Regions from separate parts of the Proteiniclasticum sp. C24MP genome, predicted to be linked through region 1. Evidence: predicted binding sites of a transcription regulator. Region 1 holds the regulator's gene; each other region holds the start of a gene.

Region 1 (5,937 bases):
ATCATTTATTTTATACTATTCAATGTCATCATCAATTATTCAGAATAGGATTAGTTTATTTTTGGAGGTAATTTATGGGGATCAAGGCTGTCGTTTTTGACCTGGATGGAGTTTTGGTCAACACGGACAGATTTCATTATCTAGCGTGGAAGAGAATACTACAGGAACTTGGAAAAGACTTTTCCGTTGAGGACAACGAACAGATCAAGGGAGTTGCTCGTTCAAAGTCTCTGGAAATTCTCCTGCAGATGAAGAACATCACCATGAGTGAAGTGGAAAAGATGCGAATTCTTCGAAAGAAGAACAATCTGTATCTTGAATACATCACTGAAATAGATGAGGAATATCTGCTTAATGGTGTGGAGGAATTTCTGGAACTACTGAAGTTCAACGGGTTAAGAACGGCAATCGCATCGACCAGTGACAACACTTCCCTGGTACTGGAAATGACCGGACTGAAGAAGTATTTTGATGTGGTCATCGATGGGCATAAAGTGAAGGCACCTAAACCCAATCCGGAAGTCTACCTTGTCTGCGCCATGGAACTAAGGATCGAACCGGATGAATGTGCAGTCTTCGAGGACAGCAGAGCGGGTGTCCTGTCTGCGAAACGAGCGGGAATGAAAGTGATAGCGGTAAGTGATAGAATCATTGGCGAAGCGGATAAGTGCATAGCGAGCCTGAAAAATCTGGACATGAGTATTCTGGATTTTCAGTGAACCATGAGGAGGGAACTTTCATGAAAACAGCAGCTTTTTTCGATATAGATGGAACACTTTACAGAGAAGTGTTCATGAAGGAACTTTTCAAGAGAATGATCAGAAGTGAGATCATCAAGGAAGAGGACTGGTTTACGCAGGTGAAACCCTATTACGATAAATATGATCGAAGGGTAGGATCCTATGATGATTATCTCATCAAGATGGCCAACATCTATACGCTTGCGATCAAGGGATTCCATCACAGTTTCATCGAACACATCATTCATAATGTGGTGCGGGATATGGGACTTAGAAACTATCTCTTCACAAGAAACAGAATCAAGTGGCATAAGAACGAAGGGCATAAGGTCATTACCATATCCGGAAGTCCCATTGAGCTTGTTAGAGAGATGGCCAGTCTGCATGATTTTGATGACTACAGAGGATCCATTTATCCCATGGATGAGAAACAACGCTATACAGGTGAAGTCATACCCATGTGGGATGGAAATTCGAAGCAGAATGCCATCTTCGAGTTAAGGGATCTGTATGACATCGATCTGGAAGCTTCTTATGCCTATGGGGATACAGCGGGGGATTTCACCATGTTCAAACTGGTTGGACATCCAGTGCTGGTGAACCCTACACGAGAGCTGGTGAATCTGGTGCTTCAGGATCCGGAAGTGAGAAAGAAAGCGGAAGTTGCAGTGGAAAGAAAAGATATCATCTATCATGTGAAGATAGAGGATCTGGATATAGAGTAGAAAGAAAAGAGGGATGAAGAATGCTGGTGCAAAAGGAAAGAATTCCTGTTGCCGTCAACTCTTCTGACTGCACATTGAAATATCGTGGCGAAGAGATCATTAAGGATTCGATCTTCTTTGATTTAGAACATTATCTCTACAAAGAGCCCATAGCCATTGGTGTTTTCGGTGCAGCAGTCTATCAGGAAGAGAAGCAGGCCATAGTGACGACACAGTATATGATCGAAAACAAGAAGGATGCCAGAGCGATTCTGAAGATGACCAAAGATTACTTCGAAGCCATGAAGACAGATGGGAAAAAGTATCTTGTGACGTTCTCAGGAAACAATGATTTTCTGGTGATCAATCATCTGTTCAGAAAATATGAAATTGAGTATGATTTTGCGGAAGAATTTGAGCTTGTGGATATTCAGAAGGAGTATGAAGCGAAGTACAAGAAGAACATCGGACTCAAGAATCTGGAAAGACTTCATCAGATTGAAAGAGACGGCGAGCTCATTTCAGGAATGACCCTGGCAAAAACATTTTCGAAAATCATAAAGGATCATGGATACATACACAGAATGCCGGAAGAGAAAATCGTGAAAATCATGAAATACAATGAGCAGGATGTGGTGAATCTCTTCAACATCATGAATCGATGGGAAGAAGTCACACTTGAGGATGTGCTCACACTGGAAGAAAAGCTTCTGGAAGAAAAACTCAGGAAGCTGGAAATGAAAAGGCTGCTTGAGGAAGAAAAAGAGAAAGAGATTTCCTTACCGATGGATGACATGGCCAATGAAATGGGATGAACATGAATGCCGTTTCTGAAAAAGGAAGGCATTATAAAACCTGCATGAAATCATGCAGGTTTTATAATGTGCCGCAATAATTGCAGAACCACCATGGAAGCATTGATAATTTACGGAACATTCGATAGAATTGAAGATAAGAGGAAGAACTGATGATCGTTATACGTAGTCAGAAGCAAGGAATTGGAAGGATAAATGGATGGATGATCCATAGGTGAAGCAAAATGGGATTTAATTTCAGAAAAAGAATAAGACTAGGAAAACTCTTCAGCCTGAATATCGGGAAATCAGGAGCCAGTATTTCCTTCGGTGCAAAGGGATTCAGACAGAGTTTCAGTACCAGAGGAAGCTCCAGAACAACCTTCAGTCTTCCGGGAACAGGCCTTTCCTACAGTAAGACACTTAGTGCGAAGTCCATACTGAAGAAGTTCGGCAACAGGGAAGTGTTCAGAAAGGAATCCGGGTTTTCTGATCCGGAAGCAGAGGTCAATGCGTACCGTGAAGATATCGCACTGATCACGACCCTTCATCACTATGAGGATTATCCCAGTGGAATCGACTGGGAAGAGGTCAAGGTGGAAGCAGAGCCTTTCGAGAAAGGAAAAACGGGTCCTCATACAGAAGAAGCCATGAAGCTGGTTGAAGAGAACAGACCGGGGTTATTTGCAAGAGTCTTCAAGAAAGGCGATTTCGAAGACAAATCAAAGGAAGTGCTTGAGGAAGCCAGAAAAATGGATGAGGAACTCTATACTGCCTGGCAGAACAACAGAATCATTGCAGATAAGATGCTGCATGATGACAAGGAAAGTTATCTGGAGGTACTGGAAGACCTGAAATTAAGTGAGGAGCTTGGTCATTATGTCAGGAACATGGACTTCAGCTACACGGACCATGACTCTCTGAAGGTGGATATGACACTCAGTATTGATGATTTCATCCCAGAGGAGTATAAAGCCCTGACGCCCACCGGGAAGCTATCCATCAAAAAATACACGAAAACGGACTATTACGACATCGCCAATCAGTTCGTATCAGGGCTAGTATTTCGAACAGCGCGTAATCTGCTCAATATACTGCCAGTGGAAGATGTGCTGGTCAATGTGTGGGAAACGGAAAAAAACAAGTACAGTGGCGTCGACGAAAGCAAGAGAATTCTATCCATACTCATTGACAGGAATACATTCAGAAAGCTGAATCTTGAGAAAGTGAATCCATTTGATGCTCTGACCAATTTCAGACATGAAGTGGAATTTGTGAAAACCAGAGGCTTCAAAGAGGTCGATGAACTGAAAATATGACAGAAAAGCTCCAGAATATGGAGCTTTTTTCAGTCCGACTTCATGGGGGAAACAGCTTCAGGACTAGATTGGGCAGAGAATAAAGGAGCTGGATAGTATTTAACTTTGTTTTAATATTCATTTGGTACAATCTGATTGTTCCTGAAATGCAGCGGTTTTCAGAATATCCTGTTGATAACGGGAGAAAAAGCGAACATTTTGAAGCAAAAGGCCAATATATTCATTTAAAGCGGAAAAATAATATCGAATCCCTGATTTCAACTATTCAGGGGTATTTACAAATAACATCTGAGATGTTATTTTATTATCGTAGCTGTTAGCACTCATTGAGTGCGAGTGCTAGTAAAGGGGTGAGAAAGATGTCAAATCAGATGGACAGCAGAAAACTGGAAATATTGAAGGCGATCGTCACAGACTATATCATGACTGGTGAACCTGTGGGCTCGAGAACTTTAGAAAAGAAATACCAGCTTGGTATCAGTTCTGCCACCATCAGAAATGAGATGTCTGACCTGGAAGAACTGGGGTATCTCGATCAGCTTCATTCATCTTCCGGAAGAATACCATCGGCAAAAGGATACAGAATGTATATAGATAAACTGATGACACTGGAATCTCTAAGTCCGGAAGAAGTTTCGTTTATCGAAGAAAAGATCATCACCATGGCCGCTTTCGAGATCGATAAGATCATGAAGCAGACAGCCATGATGCTGTCGGAACTGACGAATCTGGCTGTTGTGGCCAAGAAGCCCAGTATATCGAAAGCCCATGTGAAGAACATCCAGCTGATCAGCATGGAGAAAAATACCATCCTTGCAGTGATTATGGTAGACCATGGAGCCATTACGCATAAACTGATCAGACTGAACCATTCACCGGAACCGGAAGTGCTGATGAACATCTGTAATCTTCTCAATCTGAAGCTGAAAGACATGAACATTGAAGACATCAATCTTCATATCGTCAACAGCCTTAAGAATGACCTGGAAGGGTATGATGAACTGTTTCTTTCCATTCTTTCAGCAGTATATGAAAGTCTTAATGAAGAAGCCCAGGAGAACAGATACTTTGTAGACGGCACATCCAAGATCCTGAACTATCCTGAGTTTTCCGATGTGAACAAAATGAAGGATTTTCTGGGGCTGCTGGAACAGCCGGATCTTCTGTTCCACGATGTGGATGATGCCAATGAAGATATGCTCATCACACTGGGAGAAGAACTGAGTCTGCCGGAAGCGAAAGATTTCACGATCATCACTACCAGTTACAAGATCAACGATGAAAATGTAGGAACAATCAATCTCATCGGACCGAAGAGACTGGATTATTCCAAGGTAGTGTCAATCATAAATAATGTAAAGAAAGAGCTTGGTAAAAGGCTCAATGAGGAGGATGTAAATGACGGAGGATAAGAACAAAGATCTCCAGGATGTCGCGAAGGAAGAGAAGCGACAGGACTCAGCTCAGGAAGTGACAGATATGAAGGATGAGGTTTTTGTAGAAGAATCTGAAGATGTGGAAACATCTGAACAGGAAGTGACAGCAGAAGAAAAAACGGAAGAGCAGGTAGAAAGTACGATTGATATGAAAGAACTATTCAGGAAGAAGAAAGAAATGCTCGAAGGGATCAGGAAGCTGGAAAATGAAAATCAGGCTCTGAAAGACAGACTTACAAGACTGAATGCCGAATATGAAAACTACAGAAAAAGAACCCAGAAGGAAAAGGACGGCATCTATACAGACAGTATTGCTGAAGTGGTGAAGGAGCTGCTACCTGTACTGGATAATCTGGAAGCTTCACTGAAGGTGGAGTCAGGTGATGTGGATTCCCTGAGAAAGGGTGTAGACATGACGCTGACCCAGTTCAAGGATTCCTTGAAGAAGCTGAAAGTGTCTGAAATAGATACAGAAGCCCTTTTTGATCCGAACTTCCACGAGGCGGTCATGCATGTGGATGACCCATCTCTGGGAGAAAAGGAAATCGTTCAGGTGTTTCTCAAGGGATATCAGAGAGATGAAAAAATAATAAGATATAGCGTAGTAAAAGTCGCAAATTAGGAGGAAGAATAAATGTCAAAAGTAATAGGTATTGATTTAGGAACAACAAACTCAGTAGTCGCAGTTATGGAAGGTGGAGACCCGGTCATCATCACAAGCTCTGAAGGTGGAAGAACAACACCATCTGTGGTTTCCTTCCAGGCCAATGGAGAAAGACTGGTCGGACAGGTAGCCAAGAGACAGGCCATCACAAATCCCGACAAAACCATCGCTTCTGCAAAGAGATATATGGGTACAGACAAGAAATTCAGCATTGAAGGAAAAGAGTATACACCTCAGGAAATATCAGCTATGGTGCTTGGGAAGCTTAAAGCGGATGCTG
Region 2 (5,937 bases), on a different contig from region 1:
GGGCGCCGGAAAGACCCGCAAGAAAGTTTGCCACCATGAGACCAAGAATCTTGATCTTATGACTGTCCGCACCAAGAGAGGTGAGGATTTCCTCATTGTCTCCCACAGCTCTTAGGAAGAAGCCTGTTTTCGTCTTGAAGAAAAGTTCAAAGAGCACCTTGATCAGCACCACGAAAGCAGTGAGAAGAAGCAGCGTGCTGATGTCTTCTCCAAAGACAGTGACAGCTTTCAGTTCAAATACATTACGTTCGTTGAAGAGGGGAATGTTTGATTTTCCCATGACTCTCAGATTCACAGAGTAGAGACCGAACATCACAAGGATACCAGCCATGAGCCCGTTTATGGACAGTTTCGTATGAATGACTCCTGTGATGAGTCCACCCAGGGAAGCGACCAGTGCGGAGAGCAGTGTGGCTGCCCATGGATTCATTCCACTCAGCAGAAGCACTGCGCAGACAGCTGCGCCCAGAGGATAGGTGCCATCAACAGAAAGATCCGGAAAGTCCATGATCTTATAAGTGATGTAGATCCCCATGACAAGAACTGCAAAAAGCATTCCCTGTTCCAGAATATTGATCAGGATATTCATCAGTTACCTCCTACCAGTTTCGCATCAGCTAAAATCTCCTCCGGAATGGTGATCCCGAGTTTTGAAGCTGTGTCTTCGTTGACCACGATCACTGGATTTTTCATCGTTGAAATAGGGAGGTCCTTGGGGTTTTTGCCTTCGATGATTTCGATGGCGATGAGTCCTGTCTCTCTTCCGAGTTCATAGTAGTCCAGTCCTGCTGAGATGAGTCCGCCTACGTTGACGCCTGCATCTTCTGCGCAGAACACTGGAACGTTCTTTTCTGTGGCCAGTTTTATGATGATGGCATAGGCTGATGCCACGGTATTGTCTGTTGGTGTATAGAGTACATCGATGCCTTCCAGTGCCGTTGGCAGCACGGAGTTCACATCATTGAGGTTTGTGATGCCCACTTCCTTCAGTGTAAATCCCTGCTTTTCGGCTTCTGCCTTCAGCTGATTCACCTGATAGATGGAATTGGCTTCTGAGGTGTTATAGATCACGCCGATGGTCTTTGCCTCGGGCAGCACTTTTTTCAGGATCTCGAGCTGCGGTCCGATGGGGACACCGTCTGATGTGCCTGTGACATTGGTTCCTGATGCTTCAAAAGATTCAGCGATTCCTGCATCCACAGGGTCTGTCACCGCAGTGATGACGATGGGAATCTCTTTTGTGGCATTATAGGATGCCTGAGCACTTGGCGTTGCGATTGCGAAAATCAGATCTTTCTTGCTGTTTGTAAAGTCCTGTGCGATGGTCAGTGCTGTGGGCTGTTCGCCCTGTGCATTCTTATAGTCGATTTCGATGTTCTCGCCTTCAATATAACCGTTCTCCTTGAGTACATCCAGAAATCCCTGTCTTGAAGCATCCAGTGCCTCATGCACGACAAACTGATTGATTCCGATCGTTACGACATCTTCTTTGCTTTCGCAGCCTGCTGCCCCCAGGGCAATAAGCACTGCTGCTGCAGCCATTAGTTTTTTTCCTACCATTCTTCCGTCCTCCTAATACTACAATAATTCATGAATATTTCATGAATTACCTAATTATAAAGAGGAGGAAGTCCCTTTGCAAGGGTTGTTTTTATGAAAATTAGAGAATAGTGTTAAATTTAGAAGAGTTTTCTTGATACTTTGGAAATGAAAATGCTGGTAAATTGTCTGATTGGCACAGAGGGGGAGAATGTAAACAACTACATCTCAATATTCTGAAATTTGGTTAAAAAAGAAACAGGTACCGGAAAACCGATACCTGGTGATGGAACTGTATTCTCTTATCTTGGGGAGAGGGTACGATGTCCGATGCCGATGGCGAATTCATTCAGGTGAAGAAGACCGATGCTCACATAGATGCATACGGCGATATCATCACCCATACGCACAAGACCGATCTTGCCGCCTACATTGAGATTGTTGGATCTTTCCAGAATCTGCATGAGGGCATCTCTTGCTGCGCCCATGACGGCGCCTTCGGCTGCGTATTCCTCAGGGATGAGACCTGCTCTTTTGGACGCCACCAGGGCGCGTTCCAGAATCTTGGCGATGCTTGTGGAGACATTGCCTCCTATATCAACAGCGGCTGCCTGGCCGCCCATGGACTGTATTTTCACGATGAGTTCCTTTTCTTCTTCTCTTGTCGTCAAAGCAAGCCTGACCGCTTCCTTTGGTATATCCAGACTCAAAATCATATCTGCACCTCTTTAAACCGTTTCTTTCATTATATCAGAGATTTTCCTCTACTTTGCACGATTCTCTCTTATGGTTATGCTTTTGCATCATTTTCAGGTTTTCCTGTTCCATATTTCCCAGCCAGGAAGAACAGGAAGGCCGTGATCGCCATGAGGATGAGGATGAGAAACGCCGCATACATAAAGAACCATTCTGGGAGAATCCTGATGACCGGATCGATCCGTGGGTCGAAGATCCAGTAATCATTGCTGAAGGCGATCTCGTGGAAGACCACAAAGGACTTCGAAAAGTCCAGGACAAAAGGAATGCCTAAAATGACCGGAATGAGGAATGTAAGCAGTGCGGTGTATTTCATGTACCGGTAGTCACGTTTCTTTCTTTTCTGGATGAAGATCAGGAGAGAAAGAAGAAGAGTGACCGCAAAAAGGATGAAGATAAGATCGAAGATGACCTTCACCTCATAGAAATGAAATTCACCCTGACTGGACATGGTAAGTCCATCCAGGGAAAGATCTCCTCTGTAGAAGGGATTGAGATAATCGATGAGGATATCATAATTATTCTTGATGAGCCTTCCGGAGTACTCCGGGTTCATGGCCTGAATCCTTGGAATGTTATAATAGTAGAGAAATCGAAGGTTCAGTCCCAGAAGAACAGAACCGGAAATGATCATAAGTGCATTGATTATGGCATATAGGATTTCTTTCGCTTTGTGCATGATCGTTCTACAGAAGAATGATGCTTGTCTACTCTTCCGTATGATTCACCTCTTTCATACTATAGAATATGGGCTAAACTGGTCTAAGCCTCTGAATAATGATATCATGATTTCAGGGGATTTATAAGACGGTAAAAGAGAAAGAGAACGGGCGATTTTTTCAGAGAATCACAGCTAAATGCCTGAAATAAAAGATTTTATGGCATATTTAAGAGATTGGCCGTAAAATAATATTTGAAATAAGAATCAAATAAATTATAATAGGAAATAGGTGTTAGCACTCGACAGTTGAGAGTGCTAATAAAACGAACTTTTAGGAGGAATGTCAAATGATCAGACCTTTAGGGGACAGAGTCGTGCTGAAGAGACTTGAAGCAGAAGAAACAACAAAATCAGGAATCGTTTTAACAGGATCCAGCAAAGAAAAGCCACAGGAAGCGGAAGTCATTGCCGTAGGTCCGGGAGGATTTGTGGAAGGCAATAAAGTGGAGATGGAAGTCAAAGTGGGAGACAAGGTGCTCTTTTCCAAGTATGCGGGTACAGAAGTGAAGCATGAAGGTGAAGAGGTCATCGTCGTCAGACAGAGTGACATCCTTGCAATTGTAGAGTAGGAGGAGTAGAGAGATTATGGCTAAGACAATCATATATGGTGAAGAAGCAAGAAGAGCGATGCAGAAGGGTGTGGACATCCTGGCGGATACCGTCAAGGTGACCTTAGGACCCAAAGGAAGAAATGTGGTTCTGGAGAAGAAATTCGGCGCACCACTGATCACTAATGATGGTGTGACCATCGCAAGAGAAATCGAACTGGAAGATGCCTACGAGAACATGGGCGCCCAGCTGGTCAAAGAAGTTGCCACAAGAACCAATGATGTGGCTGGTGACGGAACAACCACAGCTACCGTACTTGCGCAGGCAATGATCAAGGAAGGGCTTAAGAATGTCACAGCGGGAGCCAATCCCATGTTCATCAGACAGGGAATCAAGATGGCTGTAGACAAGGCTGTGGAAGCGATCAAGGAACAGAGCATCTCCATCAGAGGAAAAGATGACATCGCCAAGGTTGCTGCGGTTTCAGCAGGAGACGAGGAAGTAGGACAGCTGATTTCCGATGCCATGGAGAAAGTGGGCACAGAAGGCGTCATCACTGTAGAGGAATCCAAGAGCTTCGGTACAGAGCTTGAAGTCGTGGAAGGGATGCAGTTTGACAGAGGATATGTTTCCGCCTATATGGCAACCAATACAGAGAAGATGGAAGCGGTTCTTGATGACCCATACATCCTTATTACAGACAAGAAGATTTCAACCATACAGGAAATCCTTCCGATTCTGGAACAGATCGTACAGACCGGCAAAAAGCTTCTTCTGATTGCGGACGACATCGAAAGTGAAGCTGTGGCTACACTGGTGGTCAACAAACTGAGAGGTACCTTCACCTGCGTGGCGGTAAAGGCACCAGGTTTCGGAGACAGAAGAAAGGAAATGCTTCAGGACATCGCCATCCTAACCGGTGGACAGGTGATTTCAGAAGAACTGGGCAGAGAACTGAAGGATGCTACCCTTGATATGCTTGGAAGCGCAGACACAGTCAGAGTCAATAAGGACGAAACGGTTGTGATCAGCGGAAGAGGACATAAGGAAGACATTGAAAACAGAGTCAATGTGCTGAAGAGTCAGATTGAAGAAACCACATCTGAGTTCGACAAGGAAAAGCTCATGGAAAGACTGGCGAAACTGGCCGGTGGCGTTGCAGTCATCAAGGTTGGTGCAGCTTCAGAAACAGAACTGAAGGAAAAGAAACTGAGAATGGAAGATGCACTGGCAGCAACCAAGGCTGCAGTGGAGGAAGGTATCGTTCCTGGTGGTGGAACAGCCTACATCAATGTCATGAACGGCTTAGCTGACCTTACCAGTGAAGATTCAGATATACAGGTCGGAATCAACATCGTGAAGCGTGCGCTGGAAGAGCCTCTTAGACAGATTGCCAAGAACGGTGGTGTAGAAGGATCCGTTGTCATTGAAAAGGTCAAAAGCAGTGAAAAGGGAATCGGATTCAATATCATTTCCCAGGAACTGGTGGATATGGTCAAAGCCGGAATCGTAGATCCTACCAAGGTGACAAGGTCCGCACTTCAGAATGCGGCATCTGTTGCAGCGACCTTCCTAACCACGGAAGCGGCTGTAGTGGACATCAAGGAAGATACACCTGCAATGCCCGCTCCTGATATGGGTGGAATGTACTAGCAGGAATTCAGGAAACAATAGTCAAAAATAGACCGTAGATACTGTTGATTCAGTGTCTACGGTCTTTCTGATTATAGCTATCCGCAGTGTGTTTTAATTTTCGTATGAAACCTATGCTGAAATAATGATACGGTGGTATTCACTAAAAGCGTCATCTCTGAGTGAATTCTATAGTTCTTTATAATTCATCTTTCTTGTACTGAATTATTCGGAATAGGAGTGATAAGATTATAATCACTGTAAACATCAAAGACAAATAGAAGTGGAAAAATCTATCCGCTGATGAGAAAAGAGATGTAGTCATCAACCAAGATGCAGGTATCGCTGGTAGCATGGCGATGCTATTAATCAGCATATAAGTTTTTCTGGGTACCTTGCTTTGCAGAATAGAATTGATTGTGATACTGGATAGTATGACAAATGCCAATATGGTAAAAGGTGAAAGTAAAATGCTGATGTTAGATCACTCCTTATAAGATTGATTTGTGCGTCGCCTGACTCATTTTCTGTATGACAGCTACATCCTATTGTCGTCTTTTGTTCATACTACCTGATTCTATACATCCATCATAAATTCTATCAGTACTGAATGATCATCTGATATATCTGTTAAATACTTAAGTTTAGTATATATCAATAATTATTTATCTACAAGAATGAAAGCGATAATCATAAAATAGTATCATCATTGGATTATATAATATGAAATCATCGTTAGA
Region 3 (5,937 bases), on a different contig from region 1:
CGTCCACTGGGGAAACACCCTGGCGGTGCTTGCCAAGCAGCTACCAGCCATCAAAAGACAGGGCGTTTCCGTGATTCAGCTCAGCGGCGGTTTTTCAAGAGCCGTCTATGAGTCCGGAGCCCTTGATATTCTCAAGAGCTTCGTGGACAGCGTCAATGGAAGCGGCTATCAGATTCCCGCTCCTGCCATGGTGGATCAGGCCTTCATCGCTGACGCCATCAAGCAGGATCATCAGATCGATCAGATTCTTGCCATGGCCAAGAAATGTGACACCGCCGTCTTTTCCGTGGGTAATCTGGAAAGACCTTCCGTACTCTACGAGATGGGCGTCATCAATGAAGAGAGCTACAGCGTAATCAAAGAGAAAGGCGGCATCGGAGACTGCTGTTCCCACTTCCTGAATGATGAAGGTGAGCTTCTGGATCCGGAAATGGACAAGAGAGTCATTGCAGCGCCCCTTTCAGTGATCCGGAAAATCCCAAACAAGCTCCTGGTGGCTGTGGGGAAGGAAAAGGCCATGATCATCAAAGCGGTGCTGAAGGGAAACCTAGTAGACAGTCTTTACATCGATGCGCCTACAGCAGAAGAGATTATAAGACTTACCCCCATGTAACCCACAGGAAGAATGAAATAGAGATCGTGCTTAAAGCATAGGCTTCATAAAAAACCTCACCGGCATCCTGGGCTATGGATGCCGGTGAGGTTTAACTTATGTTCTCTATTCGATTTCAATCTTCTTTGAGGTATCGACATGTTCTGTCTTGGGAATATGGATCTTCAGAACACCGTCTTCCAGTTTTGCACTGATGCCTTCACTGTCTGCTTCCTGCAGGAAGATGTTTCTTTCCATGGAGCAGTATCTTCTTTCCTTGTGGATGTAGTTTTTCTCTTTCTCTTCTTTCTTTTCGTCTCTCTGAACGCCAATGCGTAATCTTCCGTCTTCCAGAGACAGACTGATTTCTTCCTTCTTTACGCCTGGCAGTTCAGCCTGAACGATATACTCTTTGTCCTCTTCCTGAACATCCACCTTGAAGGTATCTGACTGAAGGCTTCTTCTTGTAGGCCATGCATCCGCAAAAAAGTCATCTAGCATGCTGTGGAAGTCATCAAACCCAATGTTCATCAGATCATTTTTCTTTCTGTTGAATGGTACTAAACCTGCCATTTCCAACAACTCCTTTACTGATATTTTACTATCGTTAGCACTCTCGCCCACCGAGTGCTAACTTACAATTATGTTATAACATATGACTTTCTGTTTTTCAAAACTGAAAAATCGAGAAAATCAGAAAAAGCTTCAGTCAAGTTGTGTAAAATGAAAACAATCCGATTTATTCACTGAAATTCACCAAATCCAGATATTTTTCGACTTTATCTGGCCTCTTCCGCCAGTTTAAGATAAAGCTCCATGAGCTGATTACTATGTATATAGTGTACACCATTGATTCCTAATTCTTCTGCAGTCTTAATGTTTACCAGCGTATCATCGATGAAGATGCACTCCTCTGCCTTCAGCTGGTACTTCTTCAGAAGAATCTCATAGATTCTCTTTCCTGGCTTCACTTCTCGGACATCATAGGAAATCACTTTTCCATCAAAGAGTTCGAATACAGGGAAAGTGCTTTCAGTATAGAAAAACCCTCTTTCCGGATAATTGGATAGCGCATAGATTTTATATCCCATCTTCTTGAACTTCTTCAGAAAATAAACCGAGGAGCTGATCTCATCAATGAGAAAAGTCTCCCAGGTGCGCATGATCTTCTCCACCGCATCTTTGTGCTCTGGTATTCGTTCTTCGATCCGAGCTATGGCTTCCTCTGTTGTAAGCAGTCCCTGGTCCAGGAGTTTCCACTCCTCACCGGAAAAGATATTCAGATGAAGAAGCTTTATGGTTTCAAAATCTTCTCCATAGGTCCTGATGAGATAGTCCAGAGGGTCAAATCTCACCAGCACATTTCCGATATCAAATATGATATTCCTGATTTTTTTCATACTATTCACTCCATTTCTCTAATTGATCTTTTGAAAGTGCGCCCATACTTATACTAATAATTCTGCCTAATAATAAAAAGATAGCATAGTTCAACATATACTATCCTTTTGAAATCAATAGTTTCTATTACCTTCAATAAGTGTAAATAAACACTTACTCATCCAGAAGCTTAATTAAATAGTATATTATTACCGCTGCTATCACCTTAGTCCAATTATTAAGAATGTCAATTTATGAATCAATGTGCAATTTCTAAACAGAACTTTATGAATTCTTCCAGATTTGTATCAGGATTATCTGAAAGCAATTCCATCAAATCTGCTAATTGAACTCTGTCGGATGTTGCATATTTATCAGACACCGGAAAAATATCTACGTATTCTTCTTTTCTTCTGTTTCCTTTTTTTCTAAATGGTATTTTCGCTTTTACTAGAACTTCTTCCAAATCCGGAGTATTCCATATCGGTACTATGTATCTATAAGCCCAATGTTTTATGAACATATCCTTATTTTTGAAATTCTCTAGTTCTACATCATTGCAGTCATCTGTATCCATAATTATAAATATCTTGAACTTTTTCTCATGAATTCCAGATTTTTTCCTTCCAGTTTCCGAGAAAGCGTCTGAGAAATGAGCGCGAAATTTACTCAATGTTTCAAACTTTGTATTATTCAGCGTTCTCATAATACTGGTAATCTGGATTGACTTCTCCCCATTCTTATCACCATAAATCTCCAGTTTCAATCTCAAATTGGATTTAATATAGTCACACATCTGTTTCTCAGATTTGCCATGTACAATCACAACTGCTTTTAAAAAAGATTTATCAAATTTCCTCATAAATACCCCTATTCCAGTATTTCAATAAGTTCTTCAAAATCAATATCCTGCGGAATAGGAACACCACCATACATACCTTTCAAGTATCTGTTTCTATAATTCAGGTTAGGATGTGCTCTATTTTCAAAATTCGTGATCGGTACCAGTAATTTATTAGCTTCGCTATCAACAAAAAACACATAGATGGATTGTGGATCAATATCTGAATCCAAGAGCATTGTGTTGTGGGTGGTTAAAATTAATTGGCCCTTGATCAGTTCCGACATATTACTTAACAGTCGATGAATTAAAATATCGTGGATACCCGTATCAATTTCATCGATGACTACAGTGTCGCCTTCGATACTCATCAATAGATATGGAATAATCTCTAGCAATTGTATTGTACCAGAAGATTCTTGAGAAAAGCTAATGTCAATAATTCTTCCATAGATTTTTTTCTTAATCCAAAGTTCGTACCTGATGTTGGATTTTTCATTTTTTTTCAGATAGTATACCTGTTTAATGTCGCTGTAGGCTGTCGTGAAGAATTCATTGAGCATTTTTTCAGTTCTATTCAGTTTCTCTGAATCATTTGCATCAAGTAGACCTGACCTCAGATTATGAAGCAGATTAAGCGCACCACCTCTTGTACTTCTCTTTGAAAGTGACTGTGGCTGCACCTTGACTGAAACCTTCTTTAAGGAATTTAAAATATGAAGCAACTCCGGATGGATCTTGTTCTCCACATAACTTTCCGCTTTTTCTTCAACCTCAAAGGAAAGCAAAGACAGTAAACTATGCTTGCCGATATATTGCTCAATCATTTCTTTGAAATCTCTTAAATAATCCGCATCAGTAAAGAGATTATCATTCAATTTGTATTTCTGGTTTTTCATCTGATAAAGATTCACTTTGTTCTTGACCAATGCAAAATCCAGTTTCTCTTCTACGATTTTCTGATCATCGTATGAAATCAGGTACTGTCCTCTTTTATCTCCAATGGTAAATTCAAACAGTAACTCCATATTTTCCTCAGAGTTGATAGTTTTATAATTTCTGATGATTGACTCTGTATCTTTCGCTTGTCGCTGAAGCAATTCTCTGAATAATTTATCAGGAACATGATTCTCGTCCTCTACATTACTATTTAATAATTTCTGCAACATAGATTTGATTGACATTGTTTCAATTGACTCTCTTAGTGTATAAAAAATCGAGGCGAAATTGGATTTCCCAATACCATTCTCACCATAGATAACGATCAGAGATTTCGATTCATTCTTCTTAGAGGATAGATCCACATCTAGGTCAATAAGGGACTTATAGTTTTTTACAAAAATTCTAGTGAACATAAAACCCTCTCCTTTTACTTTTATTGTTATAAATTATAACATAAACTCGAAAATATTACCACACTTAGTGCAATATTACTAAATCCTTACTAAATCCTGACTGTTCTACAATTATTGAAGAAAATTAGAACATACCTTTTGCTGCAGAGAGAATTAGAAATCACTTCATTGAACCTATTCATATTCCCATAGAAAAAAGGATAGCATCCATCACTTCACACTATCCTTCTCTGATTCTTTATTTATAAGCTAAGTCCGATCAGCAGGGAATCCTGTCAATCCAGGAAACGATCATCTCCAGATTTCCTTCAAAATGCGCCTCCTTGCATGCAGAAGTAAGAATGAAGTGGTCTCCCTTCTTCACTTCAAGGCCATTGACCAGGCCTTGTCCGCTGAGCACACTGACTAAAGTGAACTCCTTAAGCTTCTTGTCCGCTTTCCCGTTTACCGTCCATTTTTCTACCGTGAAAAATCTTGTGGAGGTGTATTTGGTTACAGTAAGATTCTCTTCTTCTATCGTTACAGGCTCCACTGTGCTGCCCTTATGTGGGACACTGAGGACCTTCTTGGCTTCTTCGATATGAAGCTGTCTCTTCTCTCCCTTCTCATCCACTCTATCATAGTCATAGACCCTGTACGTGGTGTCGGAGGACTGCTGGGTCTCCAGTACCAGCGTGCCCTTGCACAGCGCATGGATGGTTCCTGAAGGCACATAGAAGAAGTCTCCTGGCTTGATGCTGATTCTCTGAAGCAGCGCATCCCATTTTCCCTCGTCAATCATTCCCACCAGTTCTTCCCTGGTCTTTGCCTGATGTCCATAGATCATTTCCGCGTTTTCCTCGCAGTCGATGATGTACCAGCATTCCGTCTTCCCTAAGTCATCCTCGTTCTGCATGGCGTATTCGTCATCCGGATGCACCTGAACACTCAGGTCGTCACTGGCATCAAGAATCTTCGTCAGAAGCGGAAACACCGGTGATTCGGCGCTTCCGAAAAGCTCTCTGTATTTATCGTAGACTTCTGAAAGATGCATTCCTTTCAGCGCACCATTTTCAATGATGCAGTCTCCATTCCTATGGGCGGAGATGGCCCAGCATTCCCCGGTATGATCACTTGGAATGTCATAATCAAAGTGCTTTTTCAGTTTGTCCCCACCCCAGATTCTTTCCTGGAAAATGGGTTTCAGTTTCAGTATTTCCTGCATGTTATCCCTCACTTGTTCTTCTGTTGTCGTTATTTCCTAATCCCATTATAACCCAGGATGCTATGATTGAAAGCTTCTTCATGAAGCAGCTTTCCCGTCCGGAGCATATATTCTACTATTTGTCAGGTGTGGAAAAGGTGACCCTAAGGCCACCTGATGGTGATGGAATGCTATGTCTCATTTCGATTTTTTCTCACTTCTCAGCTTCTTGCAGCTGCTCTAAAGAACGCTCTCCAGTGCGCCATAGACGAGAAAGGTGTAGACTACACTGAACAACGTACCCATAAGATAGTATTCCGCAAAAATCTTGTTCTCCATCATCTTGAATCTGGCCAATGACTTCACGGCAATGATGAATCCAATGGATGAGAACTGATTGGAATAGAGAAAGATCACCATGAGGACTCTTTCCAGAATTCCGATCCACTTTCCTGCCTTCACTTCATCGATGAAGCCATGAGCAATCTCATCCTCTCCCACTTTCAGTATCTCATTAAGGATGTCTGTATAGCCCACCACTTTCTCATAGACCTTGTCCAGCATCAGTGGGATGAAGTAGGCACCG

The links. The regulator HrcA, encoded in region 1, represses chaperone genes, less so after heat shock. The targets are predictions, from matches to a motif close to TGTTAGCACTCNNNNNNNNNGAGTGCTAACA.
Region 2: groES (co-chaperone GroES) is a predicted target of HrcA. The motif match lies at 3,247-3,277, and genes of this name have one in related genera.
Region 3: ACHAL6_RS03670 (Hsp20/alpha crystallin family protein) is a predicted target of HrcA. The motif match lies at 1,198-1,228, and genes of this name have one in related genera.

The regions. Positions count from the first base shown of each region.
Region 1 is NZ_JBINJW010000009.1:22,459-28,395, forward strand. It holds gene pgmB (beta-phosphoglucomutase) at 75-719, shown strand; gene ACHAL6_RS08250 (HAD-IB family hydrolase) at 740-1,465, shown strand; gene ACHAL6_RS08255 (ribonuclease H-like domain-containing protein) at 1,486-2,259, shown strand; gene ACHAL6_RS08260 (DUF4236 domain-containing protein) at 2,484-3,557, shown strand; gene hrcA (heat-inducible transcriptional repressor HrcA) at 3,917-4,969, shown strand; gene grpE (nucleotide exchange factor GrpE) at 4,956-5,615, shown strand; gene dnaK (molecular chaperone DnaK) at 5,628-5,937, shown strand, end outside.
Region 2 is NZ_JBINJW010000005.1:31,664-37,600, forward strand. It holds gene ACHAL6_RS05770 (ABC transporter permease) at 1-589, opposite strand, end outside; gene ACHAL6_RS05775 (ABC transporter substrate-binding protein) at 589-1,560, opposite strand; gene ACHAL6_RS05780 (HutP family protein) at 1,842-2,255, opposite strand; gene ACHAL6_RS05785 (TIGR01906 family membrane protein) at 2,330-2,974, opposite strand; gene groES (co-chaperone GroES) at 3,304-3,585, shown strand; gene groL (chaperonin GroEL) at 3,602-5,218, shown strand.
Region 3 is NZ_JBINJW010000002.1:116,196-122,132, forward strand. It holds gene ACHAL6_RS03665 (sugar-binding transcriptional regulator) at 1-613, shown strand, start outside; gene ACHAL6_RS03670 (Hsp20/alpha crystallin family protein) at 719-1,165, opposite strand; gene ACHAL6_RS03675 (HAD family hydrolase) at 1,372-1,992, opposite strand; gene ACHAL6_RS03680 (hypothetical protein) at 2,232-2,834, opposite strand; gene ACHAL6_RS03685 (ATP/GTP-binding protein) at 2,843-4,168, opposite strand; gene manA (mannose-6-phosphate isomerase, class I) at 4,428-5,372, opposite strand; gene ACHAL6_RS03695 (DUF3307 domain-containing protein) at 5,592-5,937, opposite strand, start outside.